Regions from separate parts of the Peribacillus sp. SRI_006 genome, predicted to be linked through region 1. Evidence: predicted binding sites of a transcription regulator. Region 1 holds the regulator's gene; each other region holds the start of a gene.
What was found. Region 1 encodes LexA, which represses DNA repair genes until DNA is damaged. Its sites were predicted from a motif close to CGAACATATGTTCG; they were not measured.
Positions count from the first base shown of each region.

Region 2: the regulator LexA is predicted to act here: its motif matches at 1,893-1,906, upstream of uvrB (excinuclease ABC subunit UvrB).
Region 3: the regulator LexA is predicted to act here: its motif matches at 2,024-2,037, upstream of AC2YHV_RS24125 (YhjD family protein).

Region 1 is NZ_JBYCZT010000016.1:31,298-37,388, forward strand. It holds gene tkt (transketolase) at 1-535, opposite strand, end outside; gene AC2YHV_RS21670 (DUF896 domain-containing protein) at 765-998, opposite strand; gene AC2YHV_RS21675 (YneB family resolvase-like protein) at 1,064-1,720, opposite strand; gene yneA (cell division suppressor protein YneA) at 1,740-2,051, opposite strand; gene lexA (transcriptional repressor LexA) at 2,206-2,829, shown strand; gene AC2YHV_RS21690 (esterase/lipase family protein) at 3,307-4,839, opposite strand; gene AC2YHV_RS21695 (helix-turn-helix transcriptional regulator) at 5,573-5,797, opposite strand; gene AC2YHV_RS21700 (LexA family protein) at 5,932-6,091, shown strand, end outside.
Region 2 is NZ_JBYCZT010000006.1:264,316-270,406, reverse strand. It holds gene AC2YHV_RS10995 (catalase) at 1-1,396, shown strand, start outside; gene AC2YHV_RS10990 (CsbA family protein) at 1,588-1,818, shown strand; gene uvrB (excinuclease ABC subunit UvrB) at 2,038-4,023, shown strand; gene uvrA (excinuclease ABC subunit UvrA) at 4,030-6,091, shown strand, end outside.
Region 3 is NZ_JBYCZT010000020.1:66,387-72,477, forward strand. It holds gene addB (helicase-exonuclease AddAB subunit AddB) at 1-410, opposite strand, end outside; gene lepB (signal peptidase I) at 599-1,162, opposite strand; gene AC2YHV_RS24120 (TVP38/TMEM64 family protein) at 1,196-1,810, opposite strand; gene AC2YHV_RS24125 (YhjD family protein) at 2,099-2,467, shown strand; gene AC2YHV_RS24130 (hypothetical protein) at 3,043-3,237, opposite strand; gene AC2YHV_RS24135 (ComEC/Rec2 family competence protein) at 4,109-4,948, shown strand; gene AC2YHV_RS24140 (DUF3006 domain-containing protein) at 4,949-5,167, shown strand; gene AC2YHV_RS24145 (competence protein ComK) at 5,259-5,822, opposite strand.

The DNA of each region.
Region 1 (6,091 bases):
TTCCCAGTTGTAGATGTCCAGCTAATGAAGCGGCTTCTGCAGAAACACCTTCCATTAAATCTCCATCCCCACAAATGCTATATGTATAATGATCGACCACATTATAAGAATCGCGGTTATAGCTTTCTGCCAAGTGACGTTCTGCCATTGCCATTCCGACTGCCATTGCGATACCTTGTCCAAGCGGCCCGGTAGTTGCATCCACACCAGCCGTATGTCCGAATTCAGGATGTCCTGGAGTTTTACTGCCCCATTGACGGAAGCTTTTCAAATCATCGATAGATAAGCCATAGCCTGATAAATGAAGAAGGCTGTATAACAGCATGGAACCATGTCCAGCTGAAAGAACAAAGCGATCTCTATTAAACCAATCTGGATTTTTCGGGTTATGGTTCATATATTCGGTCCATAGTTTATACGCCATTGGCGCTGCACCCATTGGCATACCTGGATGGCCGGAATTAGCCTTTTCAATTGCATCAATTGATAATGTACGAATCGTATTGATAGAAAGTGCATCTAATTTATCTAACATATTGTAAAAACATCCCTTCCTGTAATGTACCTCTTTATATTATAGTGACAAGCATAATATCACAACTAAAATCACTATTTAATGCCCCAATATTACAATTTTCTAGGAATAAGAAGTCACCTATTTAGATTAAACTAAATAGGAGAATACATACATGAATGCACTCTCTTTTTACTCCAAAATGCCAAAGAATCCTCAAATGGAATATTCCATCAGAAGAATCCAAGCATTAATGTAAATTTCGTTTTTCTTTTATATTTTTTATCTTTTGAGGAGTGACGTCATTACCCTCTGGATCCACGACTTTCACATGCTCCAACGTGTCGGACATGGATTTTCTGAATGTTTCCAAATACTCACTTCTCAATTGGGTTTGCTCTTTCGCTTCAACTTCCGTCAAGCCTTCCCCCTTTGCCTTTTTAGAAAGTTCATTTATACGGGCTATTTTTTCTTTTGATAACATAATTTCGCTCCTTCATAATCTGCGGATATTGTCATGGTATTAAAAAAAAAGCGAAATTACAAGTTCTATGATTTACTTTCCTTTGTATTCATTTGATGTTCGAGAAAACGCCTGTTCACAGTAGCCTTAGATACATTGTATCCAAAGCCCCTTAATGTGGCTGCGATTTCCGAGAATGTTAACCCATTGGCACGCAGTTTAATAATTTCTTCAATAGGAATCTCCATACGATCCCTTCCAGTGGAATTCCTTTGATTCTGAAGATTTTTTTGAGGACGGTACCCTTTTTCAACGGCTCTCATCATTCCGCGCTTTATTTTAAGATTATGTAGTTTCCTTTGATATTCTTCTACAATGCCCACTATCTGAATGACCATGGCATCCGAATCCGATAACTCCAGCTCTCCATCGTGTGAGAGAGTATAAATTTTCACATCTTCTTTAAGGATGACATGGAAAAGGGCTATTTTGGCATTCCCTCTTCCCAGTCTTGTTTCATCCTGGATTAAAAGCACTTCAGCTTCTTTGGTTTTAAATAGTTCGAGCATGTCAAAAATGCCATCCCGATTCAACTCATAACCACTTGCCTGTTCTTTTATAATGGAGACAACTTCCACATCCATCTTTTCAGCCAATTTGACTAATTCATCTTCCTGCCTTGCCAATGATGTTTCCTGTGACTCTTTTTCGGTGCTGACCCTACAATAGATTACCGCCTTCATAATACCCTACCTTTACTACTTACTGCTCACTGGCCAAATTCTGGACAAGTTCTTCCCCTTTAACCGGTATGACAATGACTTGTCCAGGCTTTATCGAATCCGCACTGACTCCATTATTCTCTTCTATCCAACCAATGAATTCTTTTTTTGTCAAATTTGATTCTTCATATTCTTCGGCAATTCCCCATAGGGTGTCACCCTCGCCTACTTCTATAGAAAGGAAATCCTTTTTTTGATCATTGTTCAATGTACAAGAGAATAAAATTGAAAAGATGAATACTGATCCCGCTAATAGAATCGTATAAATATAATTTTTGTATAATTTTTTCATAATAATCCCTCCAAAGCGAATGTTCGTTCGTATGTTATGATCAAATTATAATACGAACGTTTGTTTCAGTCAACAACAAATTCGAACTTATGTTTGTATAGAGATGGGGGCCATGCTATAATGTAGCAAAGAACATTGGGGAAGAGGTGCACAAATGACAAAACTATCAAAACGGCAGCAAGATATTCTTGATTTCATTAAAGAAGAGGTCCGCCAAAAAGGGTATCCGCCTTCCGTACGGGAGATTGGCGAAGCAGTGGGACTTGCATCAAGTTCAACAGTACACGGACATTTATCCCGCCTGGAAAGTAAAGGCCTTATTAGACGTGACCCAACCAAGCCAAGGGCCATTGAAATAATGAATTTGGAGGAAGCGAACAATATTCCCAAAGTCAATGTCGTGAACGTGCCGTTACTTGGAAAAGTAACAGCGGGCATGCCGATAACGGCCATTGAGAACATTGAAGAATACTTTCCGCTTCCCGAAAGCATGGTTCCACATGATGACCATGTATTCATGCTGGAAATCATGGGTGAAAGTATGATAGAAGCAGGAATTCATGATGGAGATTATGTCATCGTGAAACAACAAAGCAGTGCCAATAATGGAGATATCGTCGTGGCGATGACGGAAGATGATGAAGCCACTGTAAAACGATTCTTTAAGGAACCGGATTACATAAGGCTTCAGCCTGAGAACTCAAATATGGAACCAATTATTTTACGAGATGTTTCGATACTTGGAAAAGTAATAGGCTTATATAGGCAAATACACTAAAAGCGCTTCCCGCGCTTTTTTTGTTTGTTTAATTTATGTCCAGAATTCTCTCTATATGCATATGGAAGAGTAGATATTGAAATATTTTTTTATAGAATCTAGTTTCATGCGAATTTAAACATCCTTTATAAGGGATGAAAGTTACTATCGCCTTTCTCGTAATATGATACTTTGGAAAAAGCTCATTGAAATAAAAAAGAGAGGATTTAAAATCCCCATTTTAATAAGGTTTAGATCGACCAAGTCATTCCACTGTTGAATATGCACTTGTTGACAACCATTTGCAGGTGCAGGGAAAAAAATACATATATTTATTTTCCCCTGATAACAAACTTCCAACCATATCCATCAGAGACCCGTTGAATTAATACTTCAATAAGTAATTACGACCTGGCTGTTTCCATTGGCTGAATTACCATCTCCCTAGTTACCCGTACCATCAAAATAATGCCTCCTCAACTAAGAGAAGGCATTTCGTTATTTCTCAATATAGACCGAACGAATCAGCGTCCGGGTTCTTTCAGTACCATCCACATTTTTTTCCTTAACATCTATTGTTACATTATAAACACCTGACTTAGGTACTTCCGGAAGGGTGCCAGTAAAATTTTCAGTATCCATTGCCTTAATTGAGTTTTTTTCACTAATTTCATTACCGGTTTCATCTATCAGATGAACCAAAAATGTTGTACTGATTGGTCTTTTTTTATCATTCATTGGATTCTTTATTAAAAATTTTGCATCTTTTTGCTTAACTTTACCGGCCATACTTAATGTAATGGGATTCTTTTCGTTAAATTGTGCTGTGAACAGGAAGGCGTCTTTTGGCGATTTAGTCTTCATTCGTACTTTCCAGTCACCAATTTCAAGGTTATTTCTGTAGAATGATTGGATGGTTGCACCATTAAAAAAGGAAGTTTCATTTTTGGCTGAATGAACGTTTAAGGAAGGTGAATACTTTTTATTAGATGGAGAAATCAATTCAACCTCGACATCATTTGAGGCTGTATATATGCTTATATTACCTGGGGCAGCTTCATTTACATGGAAGCTTTGTTCGACCCAGACATTTTGTTTCAGGACATCACCCAGAACGGTTTGAGCGAGTGCTGTTGTAATGACATCATCTTCAACTCGTTCTTTATAATTGACATGATATGCAGGAATCCCAGCTGTGGATGTGCTTTTTAAATAGGGTTCAATTCTTGAAAATACAGCTGAGCCAACTCGAATATTGTCGTGATCAAAGTTGGGATCTGTAAATAAATGTGTTGCATAGGGTATTTTTGTACTCCATACATTCACCAGTCCATCATTTTCCCCATATGATGATAAATATTGTCCCCCCATTGATAAGGCTGATAGTACCGGGCCTCTGTTCATACCTGCCACAGTGAAATACAAGTTTTTACGAGAGTTGATATGGTTATCCGTGACAGAACGAAATTCAGCCATTTTACCAACTTGTAAAGAATAAGTTCCCTCATCTTTTTGACCTAATAAGGAACCAAGCCAGCCCGCATACCAGCTATAAGCCAAATCAGCTAAGTGAGAACCATGATGTGGGGAGGCTAAAGTGATCACCCTTCCAACATATTGATGTGCTCCATAGTGGACTAGAGCCGCTTGGGTGTCTGGGCCCCCTTTGCTGTGAGCTATAATATTTACTTTTTTGCCCCCGAAATGGTTACTGATTTCTGAAAGCATTTGAGCTAAAAGCCTTCCATTGGCATATTGGCTCACTGACCCATTTCCAGCTGAATCATGAAGCTGAACAAAAACCGTTTGGTAGCCAGCTTCATACGCTTTGGTATACATATCATTGACACCATGATATTCCGTTTCGCCATACCAGCTGGTTGAACTGCCGTTTTTCCCTTGAACAAACACGATCGGTGGTTTGTTTGTATCAAGATTGGGAGGGATACTTCCAAGAAACCAATCCCCTGGACTGAAAGTTTCGGAGGGCGGTTTCAATTTTCCTGCTGAGGAAATGTCTGGCTTTGCCATAAATAATATGGTTAGAATGAGGACTAGAAAAACGACATAATTGATTACATTCCTTTTCAAGGGTTATCTCCTCCAATATCATCTGGAATTTTTTTGAACTCATCCAATTACCAATGCCCAGCTTCCAAAGCCTTCATTAGTATATAATTGTACTTTTGAATACCATTACCTGCTATCTTCATAAAGATGGGAGAAAAAAACTAGAAGAAGTTTCATTGATAATAGAGAAAAAGTATGAAGATTTGCCTTCCATACTTTTTTGTATGTGGTCTTTTTCATTTTATGAAGACGTGCATTGGGGAAAACGGACTGCTGCCAATTCACGAAAATAGAGAACAAGCCCTTATCCTGCATAGGATAAGGGCTTGTTCATCCAGATTAACTTTTCCTTCGAATTTGCCATTGTCCATTTGCTCCTATTCATGGTGTTCAGAAGTCCGCCCTATACATGAAGTAAATAATTTTCTTTAACAGCAATTGGCTGTCATTATTGGAATCTCAGTTCCAATCGTATATTTGCACAAGAAGATTGGATTTGTACACCTTTTACTCCATACACGTATTTTACAAATGTTCTAATGTCAGCAGCTCCTATGCAACTTCAAAAGTATTATTTTCCCTTTCCTCTTTGTTCCCCCCTTTCCATCGTTACTTGAATCTTGTCCTATGGAAGTCAGGATTGTATGGATTCAAATGGCCACTCTGTTGAGGAAATGCTGGTTCAATCGAAGCTTTAACTACATTTAAAGTGTAGGTCAGGGTCAAAAAAAATGATATCGTCAATCGAGAATCCTACACATTCAGCAAATAAATAAGCCTTATCGATTCGCAAAGGAATCTTATATTGCTCATAGTCAATGTAAGTCCTCTTGGCCATCTTCAGCACTTTAGCCATTTCATCTTGAGTTAATCCTTTATACTTCCTGGCTTGTTTAAGTGTGAACTTAACGCTTGTCATATCTTGTCACCCCCTATCTAAAAAAATAATATCACACTTGAAGTATAGTTACCAACATTTTTTCGCAAAATTCACGCACTTTTCGTTTACTCACTTTCACTCATAGTGTATATTCAAGTAAGAGGTGAAGAAATATGCACATTGGTGAACGGATTAAAATGTTAAGAAAAGAAAGAAAAATGACACAAGAAGATTTGGCAAAAGTATTAAAAGTAGCTCCTACGGCAGTATCAGCTTGGGAATCCGGACGGAATAAACCTTTAATGGATAAATTGAGCATGATGTCCACTTGTT
Region 2 (6,091 bases), on a different contig from region 1:
GGTTGTGCATGCTCGCGGTGCAGGTGCGCATGGTTATTTCGTTCCGACAGGTAAAGCGGGGGACGAGCCAATTTCAAAATATACGAGAGCGAAGGTTTTTCAGGAAGAAGGTAAAAAAACCCCGGTATTCGTGAGATTTTCATCTGTTATTCATGGAGGGACGTCCCCGGAAACGTTACGTGACCCAAGGGGATTTGCCGTTAAATTTTATACGGAAGATGGAAACTGGGATCTTGTAGGCAATAACCTGAAAATTTTCTTTATCCGTGATGCCATGAAATTCCCGGATTTGATTCATGCATTCAAACCGGATCCGGTCACGAATATTCAGGACGGCAGGAGGATTTTCGATTTTTGCTCGAGTTCGCCTGAAACATTCCATATGGTTACCTTTGTGTTTTCCCCTTGGGGCATCCCAGCTAACTACCGGATGATGCAAGGATCAGGGGTCAATACTTATAAATGGGTGAATGAGGAAGGGAAAGCGGTGCTCGTCAAGTATCATTGGGAACCGAAACAAGGGATCAAGAACCTGACGCAGCAAGAGGCCAATGAAATTCAAGCTACGAATTTCAATCATGCCACACAGGATCTATATGAAGCGATCGAACGCGGGGACTATCCGGAATGGGATCTCAACGTACAGATCATGAGTGATGATGATCATCCTGAATTGGATTTCGATCCGCTGGATGATACGAAAATCTGGCCGAAAGATGAGTTCCCATGGCTGCATGTCGGTACGATGGTATTGAATAAAAACCCTGAAGACTATTTCACTGAAGTCGAACAGGCTGCATTCGGTACCGGTGTCCTAGTGGATGGACTGGATTTTTCTGATGACAAGATGTTACAGGGACGTACATTTTCTTATTCCGATACACAGCGTCACCGTGTTGGCGCGAATTATTTGCAACTGCCGATCAATGCTCCAAAGAAACGAACTGCCACGAATCAGACTGGCGGACAGATGCAATATGAAGTTGGCAGAGGCAGCCAAAGCCCCCACATCAACTACGAACCATCCACTGTCGGCGGCTTGAAGGAAGCCAATCAAACGGGCAAAGAGTATACACCTATGGTGGAAGGGAAACTTGTCCGTGAGACAATCGATCGCCAAAACAATACGAAACAGGCCGGGGAAACGTACCGGGAATTTGAGGATTGGGAAAAAGACGATTTAATTTCCAATTTAGTGGCGGCATTGGCTCCTGCCGACAAGCGCATTCAGGAAAAAATGATAGCACTTGCCGAAGAGGCCGATGAAGAGTATGGCCGCAGATTGAAAGAGGGACTGGCCGCGGCCTCAGAACATACGGAATCTTCAAAACCGCTGGGTGGGACGGATAACCCTGAGGCCGCCGTTAGAAAAGGTCATGGAGCGGATCCATATTGATTGAACTGAAAAGAAGCAAACTTCCTTATAAAGGGGTTTGCCTCTTTTTTTTATGGGCATAATTAATGGATGTGTGGATGCTCTTCCAAGGATGCCTTTTTAAAAATCAAGCAGGAAATTGATTGGCAAAAAACTTCATAATCATTTAAACTGAAACTACTCTATTTTTCTCTTATAAAGGAGATGAAAAAATGATTAAAATTCTTTCTGCCCTTTTCCTTCCTTGTCTACTTGTCATGCTATTTTCAAGAGTCACCTATAACAATGTCGTAGGCCTTGTTTTAACTGTTGCCTTGATTACAGCTTCCGCATATAAAGGTTATACGCATACAAACTTATTGATCATCGTCGATGCCTTATCCCTGACAGTGGGATTTTGGTTATCAAAAAGAATGATGAAACGTACATCCAAGAGCGCCTGACATCAAAGGTGCTTTTTTTGTACTCAAACTTGTCATTCTCCTCAACACATCATGAAGTTCATTAAAACAAGAATCGAATGGATGTTCGCTTATTGCTGGTTTGTTTTAAGGCTATTGTGGTAGAATGTGTATATATGCTTTATTAAACCGGAATAAATAGAAGGGATATAGGCATGTCCCGTTTTCATATAAAAATATTTCAATAGGAGGCCATGCTTGGTGAAGGATAAGTTTGAGTTAGTCTCAAAATACTCTCCTCAAGGAGATCAGCCGGCAGCAATTGAAATGCTGGTCGAAGGGATTAAGGAAGGCAAGGAAATGCAGACGTTATTGGGGGCAACGGGTACAGGGAAAACGTTCACCGTTTCCAATGTGATCCAAAAGATCAATAAACCGACTCTTGTCATTGCCCACAATAAAACGTTGGCAGGGCAGCTTTACAGTGAGTTCAAAGAGTTCTTCCCTAATAATGCCGTCGAATACTTCGTTAGCTATTATGATTACTACCAGCCAGAGGCTTATGTTCCATCCACGGATACATTCATCGAAAAAGATGCAAGCATCAATGATGAAATCGATAAACTGCGTCACTCGGCCACATCATCTTTGTTCGAAAGGAAAGATGTCATCATCATTGCCAGTGTTTCGTGCATATATGGACTCGGTTCTCCTGAAGAGTACCGGGAGATGGTCGTTTCCCTCCGAACTGGCATGGAAATAGACCGGAATGCCTTGCTGCACAGACTCGTGGATATTCAATATGAGAGGAATGATATTGCTTTCCAACGGGGGACCTTCCGCGTTCGCGGCGATGTCGTCGAAATTTTTCCGGCCTCCCGTGATGAACATTGTGTACGGGTCGAGTTCTTCGGGGATGAGATCGACCGTATCCGTGAAGTCGATGCCCTGACCGGTGAAATTACCGGTGAACGGGAACATATCGCCATTTTCCCGGCTTCCCACTTCGTAACCCGCGAAGAGAAAATGCGGATAGCCATTCAAAATATCGAAACGGAACTGGAAGAGAGACTGAAGGAATTAAGGGAAGATGAAAAGCTCCTTGAAGCACAGCGCTTGGAGCAGCGGACCCGCTATGATTTGGAAATGATGCGGGAAATGGGCTTTTGTTCTGGGATCGAGAACTATTCCCGTCATTTGACGCTTCGTCCCTCAGGTGCGACACCATACACTTTAATAGATTACTTTCCAGAGGATTTCCTATTGGTCGTGGATGAATCACATGTAACTCTTTCGCAAATCCGCGGAATGTTCAATGGAGATCAGGCGCGGAAGCAAGTGCTCGTCGACCATGGCTTCCGTCTGCCGTCTGCGAAAGATAACCGCCCGCTAAGATTTGAAGAATTTGAAAAAAAGGTCCATCAATCCATATTCGTTTCGGCAACTCCGGGACCATATGAACTCGAACATACACCAGAAATGGTTCAGCAAATCATCCGTCCTACCGGATTGCTGGATCCGACGGTAGAAGTGCGGCCGATTGAAGGGCAGATAGATGACCTGATCGGTGAAATACAGGAGCGCGTCAAAAAGAACGAGCGTGTACTCATAACGACCTTGACGAAAAAGATGTCTGAAGATTTAACTGATTATTTAAAGGAAATCGGCATCAAGGTCCAATATCTTCATTCGGAAGTGAAGACCTTGGAAAGGATAGAAATCATCCGGGAACTCCGAATGGGCAAATATGATGTACTCGTTGGAATCAACCTTTTAAGGGAAGGCCTGGATATTCCGGAAGTGTCGTTAGTGACCATTTTGGATGCCGATAAGGAAGGGTTCCTTCGCTCGGAACGTTCGCTTATTCAAACGATGGGCCGTGCAGCCCGTAATGCCAACGGCCATGTCATCATGTATGCAGACCGCATCACGAATTCGATGGAAATTGCCATCAATGAAACGAGGCGGCGCCGTGAAATCCAGGAGAAGTATAATGAAGAGCATGGAATAATGCCTCAAACCATTCAAAAGGATATCCGTGATTCCATAAGGGCGACGCATGTAGCCGAAGAAGGCGAAGAGTATAAGGAAGATCTTGCACCAAGCCTTGCGAAGCTCCCTAAAAAAGAGCGTTTAAAAGTGATGGCGAGCATGGAAAAAGAAATGAAGGAAGCGGCAAAGGCACTGGACTTCGAGCGAGCTGCCGAGCTGCGTGATTTATTACTAGAGTTAAAAGCGGAAGGGTGACGAAACATGGCGATGGATAAAATTGTGATAAAAGGCGCCAGGGCCAACAATTTAAAGAATATTGATATCACGATACCGAGAGATAAACTTGTTGTGCTTACCGGATTATCCGGATCTGGAAAGTCTTCCTTGGCTTTTGATACGATTTATGCAGAAGGGCAAAGACGTTATGTGGAATCACTGTCCGCTTATGCTCGTCAATTCTTAGGCCAAGTGGATAAACCGGATGTCGATGCGATCGAAGGTTTGTCACCAGCCATTTCCATAGACCAGAAAACGACCAGTCGGAATCCTCGTTCAACTGTAGGGACTGTTACGGAGATCTATGATTATTTAAGGCTGTTATTTGCACGGGTCGGCAGGCCGACCTGTCCGATCCATAATATTGAAATCACCTCACAAACGATCGAACAAATGGTGGACCGCATTCTTGATTACCCTGAGAGAACCAAGCTTCAAGTATTGGCACCGCTCGTCTCAGGCAGAAAAGGGACACATGCGAAGGTTTTGGAGGATGTTAAGAAACAAGGTTATGTCCGCATTCGTGTGAACGGGGAAATGCATGATCTCAGTGAGGAAATCACTCTCGAAAAAAATAAGAAACATTCGATTGAAGTCATCATTGACCGGATCGTCATTAAAGAGGGGATCATGGCCAGGCTTGCAGATTCATTGGAAAGTGCTTTACAGCTTGGCGAAGGCAAAGTCATCATTGACGTAATGGGTGAGGAAGAGCTGCTTTTCAGTGAACATCATGCTTGTCCATACTGCGGATTTTCGATTGAAGAGTTAGAGCCGAGGATGTTTTCCTTCAATAGCCCGTTCGGGGCCTGTCCGGATTGTGATGGCTTGGGGGCGAGGCTTGAGGTGGACCGTGATCTCGTCATCCCGAATAACGAATTAAGCCTCCGTCAACATGCGATTGCGCCATGGGAGCCGACGAGTTCTCAATATTATCCTCAGCTCCTTGAAGCGGTAGCCAACCATTATGGAATAGATATGGATGTGCCCGTTAAAGATTTACCGGAAGAGAAGATGGATAAGGTCTTGCTTGGTTCAGGTAAAGATAAGATATATTTCCGTTATAAAAATGATTTTGGAAGAGTGCAAGAAGGATATATTCCATTTGAAGGAGTTTTAAGAAACATCGAAAGGCGCTTCAAGGAGACGAGTTCAGACTATATTCGTGAGCAAATGCAGAAATACATGTCAGAACATCACTGTCCAACCTGTAAGGGTCACCGTTTGAAGAAAGAGAGTCTTTCCGTGCTCATTCAAGGGGTCCATATAAGTGAAACGACAGCTTTATCAGTGGAAGATGCATTAGTATTTTTCGATGAGCTTGATTTGACTGAAAAGGAAGCGGCAATTGCGAGATTGATTTTACGTGAAATTCGTGAGCGGCTCGGTTTCCTGGCTAATGTAGGTTTGGAATATTTGACGTTGAGCAGGGCAGCGGGAACATTATCCGGCGGTGAAGCGCAGCGTATAAGATTGGCGACGCAGATCGGTTCCCGTTTAACGGGAGTCCTCTATATTTTGGATGAACCTTCAATAGGGCTGCATCAGAGGGATAACGACCGTTTGATCGAAACATTGAAGAATATGCGTGAAATCGGGAACACCCTGATTGTTGTCGAGCATGATGAAGATACGATGATTGCTGCGGATTATTTGATTGATGTTGGTCCAGGAGCCGGAGCGCATGGAGGGGAAATAGTGGCCGCCGGTACTCCGGAAGAGGTCATGAATGACCCTAAATCCTTAACGGGTCAATATTTGGCAGGGAAGAAATTCATTCCATTGCCATTGGAACGCCGGAAAAATGATGGCCGTGTCATTGAGATAAAAGGTGCCAAGGAAAATAATCTGAAAAACGTTAATGTGAAATTCCCACTGGGGGTCTTTACAGCCGTTACAGGAGTATCTGGATCAGGGAAAAGTACATTAGTGAATGAAATCCTCCATAAATCTTTGGCTCAAAAGCTGAATCGGGCAAAAGCCAGACCAGGTGATTTCCGCGAGATTAAGGGAGTTGAGCATTTAGATAAAGTCATTGATATTGACC
Region 3 (6,091 bases), on a different contig from region 1:
GGTTGGATGCAATACTGCTTGAACTCAGCCAGCATCAGCTCCATCTGTGCAATGAACCCCTGCTTATCAGCAGATCGACTGAACATCTTTAACTCTTCCTTTTTATCATCCATGATCTTCCGTATCAGCATATTAACGCCAACACTGTCCAGATGCAGCCGGCTCATCCCCCCGGTTTCCTGAAGAACGCGCCAAGCAAGCCTGCTAAAACTGAAAACCTGTGTCCGGATCATTCCGGCAAGGCCTGGTGTTTTAATTAATTTATATTCAGATAGAAACGTCATCTGATCAGGAACGAGGTAGATAATTGGATTTCCTTCGGGATCTTCTGCCAATTTAGAGCGGATTTCGTCCAATATATTCGAAGTTTTCCCTGTACCCGATCTTCCCAGTAAAAAACGGAGTGACATCTCTTTTCCCCCTTACAACATAATATCTAGATCCATCATACCAGAAATACTTTCGTCTTTATGACTAGGTTTCTGTTTCCAATTAGATTTACTTTCTATTATTTTACCGTCTCCCTTAAAAAAACACCAATCGTACGTTCGCGTTTCCCCCAAAAGAAAAAGCCCGCATCTTACTCGGGCTTCCACAATCACTCACCTGTAAACTTAAAATTGAAATCATTGACCGGCCAATATCGAACATCCACTTTACCGACAACATTTTCTACCGGTATATAACCAAAGTGACGGCTGTCAGCACTTTCAAGACGATTATCACCCATGACAAAAAGCTTGCCCTCCGGAACTTTGGTCATATCCGTCAATTCTTTTAATGTAAAATCACCTGTAAAATCCTGTCCTGGGAAACCTTCCTTGAATTTCTCAAGATAAGGCTCATCCACTTTCTTACCATTTACGTAAAGCCAATCATCTTTATAACGAATACGGTCACCTGCAACCCCTATAACCCGCTTAACATAATCTTCTTGTGAATTCGCATGAAAAACAATAATGTCAAAACGGTTGATATCATGAATCTGGTAATTGATTTTATTCACGACAAGTTTATTTCCATCTTCAAGGGTCGGCTGCATCGACTTTCCTTCAACATCATAGCTTGAAAAGAGAAATGTACGGATTAAGATGTAAATAACAAAAGCTATCATCGCTGGTTTTATCCAATCGGATAAAGAATTCTTGTTTGTTTTTTCCATCTACTTCAACCCCTACTGCATTTATATATTAATTTATTGCCCTTCTTCTCTCTTCATGCTTTTATTTAACCGGACTTCCAGCCTTTTCCCCACATACCATAGGATAAAGATGACGATTCCGATAATGATCGTTCGCACAGGTTTATGAATCAATGATACTAAATCGTAACCTACGAAGCTGATCGTAAAAATCATCACCGCCTTCCCTCCAATTACTGCAAGTCCATATTGCAGGGTACTGACTTTTGAAAGTCCTGCCACGATATTAACGATAGCCGAAGGTGTAAAAGGGAAGCAGAGCAATATGAACAAAGGACCGAATCCATGGCTCTCAACCCATACCATCAACCTCTGCACCTGTTTATGTCTTTGCAAAAATCGGAAAAACCTCATTTGACCATATCTTCTAATAATCCAAAAGATCAAAAAGGACCCCGCTACCGCACCAATCCAAGAAAATAAAAACCCCCACCAGAGACCAAATGCCGTTGCATTGGCAAGCACGAACACCACTAAGGGCAAAAAAGGCAAAAATGCTTCCAGCATCGGCAGTAAGATTCCGGGAATTGGACCGAATGAGCGATATTGCTGAATAAGTGCCGATATATGATCAAGTGTAAACCACTCACGTATAGTATCCAAATCCATAATTATCTCCCTCGACATGCTGCCATCAAAGCAGCATAAACTTATTAAAAACCGTTTATTTTAGATATATCACTTTCCCCCGAAATTGCAAGAATTATTATCCATATATCTTCATACTTTCCCTATCTCCGGAAAACATAATCTTGTTAACGAATATTTCTAGATTTATCAAAACTGCTTGCATAACCACTGAAAATACATTAGGATAAAAACGGAACAAATGTTCTCGTTTTTTCAGGATATACATATTAGTATTAAAAACGCGCTATTTAGAAAGGGGCGGTCATGATGACCCGCATTCCAGAAGGTGACCGAAATATGATTGAAAAAGCCATCTACCTCCCTATGGTTATTACAGTCTTAAACCGGGATCTCAAGGTCATCGAAATTAGTCCGTTTAAATTAAAAAGGCCCTATTCGGAGCTGGTGGAACATATTTTAAAAGTGGTTCAAGACGAACTTGCCGAAGTACGGCGCTATTTGCGCAAAGAGAATATTAAAATTAGTGAAATCAAACGCGATGAATCCTTCACGATGTATTGTTTTTTATATAAAGGATACGAGGAACATCATAATTATTTCAATCCCCGCCTTCGCAACAAAACCGAAGACTTGTTATGTTATTACTTTTTCGAAAAAAAACCCTCAAGGGATTAACGGGTTAAAAGGGAGCCTTCCGGAAGGATACAAATTCCCTTGGATGTAAAAAGGTTGACCATAAAAAAGCATCGCATCTTTCCTGGCATAAAGGTAAGGGAGTCTTTCATGATCAAGATCGATTAGACTCGCTTACCTCCATTCCCCCTGTTTGAATATTCCATAACATCATAATTTAATTGGCTAGTTCAAACCAAGGCATAACCTATGTAATCAAGTGCATACTGAATATCCTTTTAACATTTAAGTTTTAAGTCTCATTAAATGAAAGTTAATTACATGCTCCATGACAAAGGTTGGAGTGGCACCCGTTATGATCGACTCATCATATTGAAGAAAAGGATAGGAAAACAGTCAGCTTCGACAAATCGATGTAAAAGTAACCAATATCATGATCCGCCGCAGAATGTAACACGTATTCATGATTTGCCATGATCGATTGCCGTCAACAATTCCCTGCATCGAAAGAATGGAAATTCCTTTAGGACGATGGGACGCTTAAAAAGCCCATGTTATCCTTTGTTGGATCAAGCCCTCGCATGTCGGATGAAATGTCTGCCATGGATTTCAGATAGTTAATATCTTCTTCCAAAAATACCTTTTACATTTAACTGCGTTACTTCAAGTTCCCTTGTAATGGCATCCTTCATTAAAAGTTTGCTGTATGCATAGCATCGCCTTTGTTCTTGGTGATTAAACGGCAGAATGTCGACGCTGCATCCTTCTGGTATATTACCCTCTTCCCTATTAAAGGAACCGAGGACTGCCAATAGCCGCTTCTCCACTTCTTGTTACACTAGCGGTTTGCACAATTACTGCTCACTGATTAAGGCAACAGTTTCGACGAAATTGTCCTTAACGATTAAAAGGTCTGGCCCGTTTGTTCATTATTAAGCGACATTTAATTTCCATTCATCTATTATAACTATACGTCTAAACTATCATTTTAGTGTCAGTACAACGTTATTAGGAAAGATGTTAATTTCATATCCATACTTATTATTATCTACTAGTAACAACCTCTTTATATTAAATGTATAAAGCAAAAAGAATTTCCAGAAAAACAAAATCTTTTGTGAAATACTGAACAAAAGATACATCATCGGTGTCTATTATATTATGTATTAAGGAGTCAATCATTAAGGAAACTTATACTCATCCCTAATTTCTTATGATAACCATTCAATATTTTATTTGCATGGTTTAATTTGTAGCCAAAAGGGTTCCTATCTAAATTTTAAACCAAAGTTGCTTGGAACGAAAGGTGCAAACGCGCCGAGGAGGCTCACGGACCGCCCGCGGAAAGCGAGTGCCTGGAGGGTAATAAACGTTTAAATTGTACAATCCTAAAAAAACAGAAACAATCTCTTTAACAAAATATTTTGTTGGTAATCCTAACATTCTCCGGGAGCCTGCTCCTTGAATATATGCCAACTTCACACTCTTTTCTGAGAGAAATAGTTGATTCTTTAAAATAATGGCATTACATTTTCATTCAAGAGATTAATCATAAATACCCAGGGTCATTTTCCCTAACCATAAATCCAAACAACACATTCCTTTTTTTACCAAAAATAAAAACCGTGTCAATATTCCCATTTTTTCGGTTACACATGGTAAATTATTAACTGGAGGGGAAAAATGAAGAAAATAAATATTCTACTGGTGGCTGTTCTTGTTTTGTCTTTATTCACTGGACTTAAAACAACTGAGGCAGCCTCAAATGTAAAGGTACATTTCATCAACGTTGGACAAGGAGATTCAATCCTGATACAAACCGCTAATGAAAACGTTTTAATCGATGGCGGCGGTAAAGGAAAGGGTGACGAGGTTGTTGCCTACCTAAAAAAACAAAAGGTAAAAACACTTACTGCATTAGTTTCCACTCACCCAGATGCGGATCATGTTGGCGGTCTTGCTCATGTGATTAAATCGCTTAATGTAAAATCTGTGTATGTCCCTAAAGTTTCACATACTACCCAGGCATACAAAGACTTTTTAACGGCTGTCAAGAAGAAGAAGCTTACAATAAAAAAAGCGAAGACGGGCGTGGAAATCAACACTAAAGCAAAGGATAATTCCCTTAAATTCATTGCACCTGTTAAGGACTATGCTAAGTCTGACTTAAATAATTGGAGTGCTGTCCTGTTGCTTAAACACGGCAAAAAAACATTCTTGTTTACAGGTGATGCCGAAGAAAAAGCAGAGAAGGATATGCTGGCTAAAAAACTGGTACCAAGTGTGGATGTACTTAAAGTAGGCCATCATGGTGCAAAAACATCGACAAGTTCAGCTTTCATCAACAAAACAAAACCGAAATATGCTGTAATAAGTGTAGGGAAAAATGGCTATGGGCATCCTACTTCCACTGTTATAAAACGGTTGAATTCAGTGAAAGCCAAAACTTATCGCACAGATAAATCAGGTAACATTATTTTTACTTCTACAGGTCAGAAAATTACTGTAAAGACGGTGAAATAATTGGTACAAGGAATTATTGATCGCTTCGAAGGAAAGATCGCTGTCGTGGAAATCGATGGTGGTGACATGAAGGATTTCCCTAAAAGTGCTCTTCCCAAGGGAGCAAAAGTAGGAGATATGCTGATTATCGATGGTGATACCATCACCATTTCCAAAGAAGGAACTGAAAAATTAAGAAAAGAAATTGACGATTTAATGGATGAATTATTCGAAGATTGATTCCAGGGCCCTTCTTTAATAAGAAGGGCTTGCTTTAAATTTGATTATTCCCGTTTGGGATTCTTCTCTGATTTTTCCCCTGAACCCCCTCTTATCGCGGTATATACTTTGAGATTACCTCTGAAGCCTTGACTCCATTAGCATCAGTGAATAGATAAAAGGATTTCCTCTTTGTTTCCTCAATCCTCTGGATCAATTTCGTTTTTAAAAAAGAGGTCCGGTGCAGCTGGTTTTCGAAAGAGCTGCATGACACTGCTATATCGATGGTTTGTCTATTCCTGAATGTGATGGTTGTATGTTTGGAATCCAGGCGCTCATAGGATACCACATGTTCATGTGATAACCAGATGCATTGAGGACGTAACGGAGATGTAGTTGGAAAGAAGAATATCGAACTGGTCGGATCAATCGCAATCGGTGCTTTATGGGTGATGTTTATGAGCTGTTTCGTGCCTTGCTTGCGTCCTTCATAACTTGATCCGAAGAACTCGCAGCTTTTCTTTATTATTTCCATAGGTTTAAACGGGGAGATGAACTCGTCCTCCATTTCAATGATACGGGCATATATTTTACTGCCGTAATTAATTGGCGCAACCATTAGTGTATGTGGCGTGATTTCATATTCCTCGATGATTCCCTGATTGTTTTCCTTCATTTTTAATCCACCTCTTCCTCATTGCTAAACATCGCTATCACTTTCCAAAGCTTATATTCTTAATTGCTTGTACCCTTCCATTCCTGTCCAAGAAGAGTGAAGGGGGATAGTAAATGTATGTTAAATTACTCACTATAATAGCATAGACCTTAAACATATAAAGCAAGTTCACAAAAAATTTGAAATTCTTTTATATAGTGGCTTTTTCGTCATCTAAACGACACATTCTCTATCGTAATTTAAATTTTTTAAATTTTCAGTTGATTTTA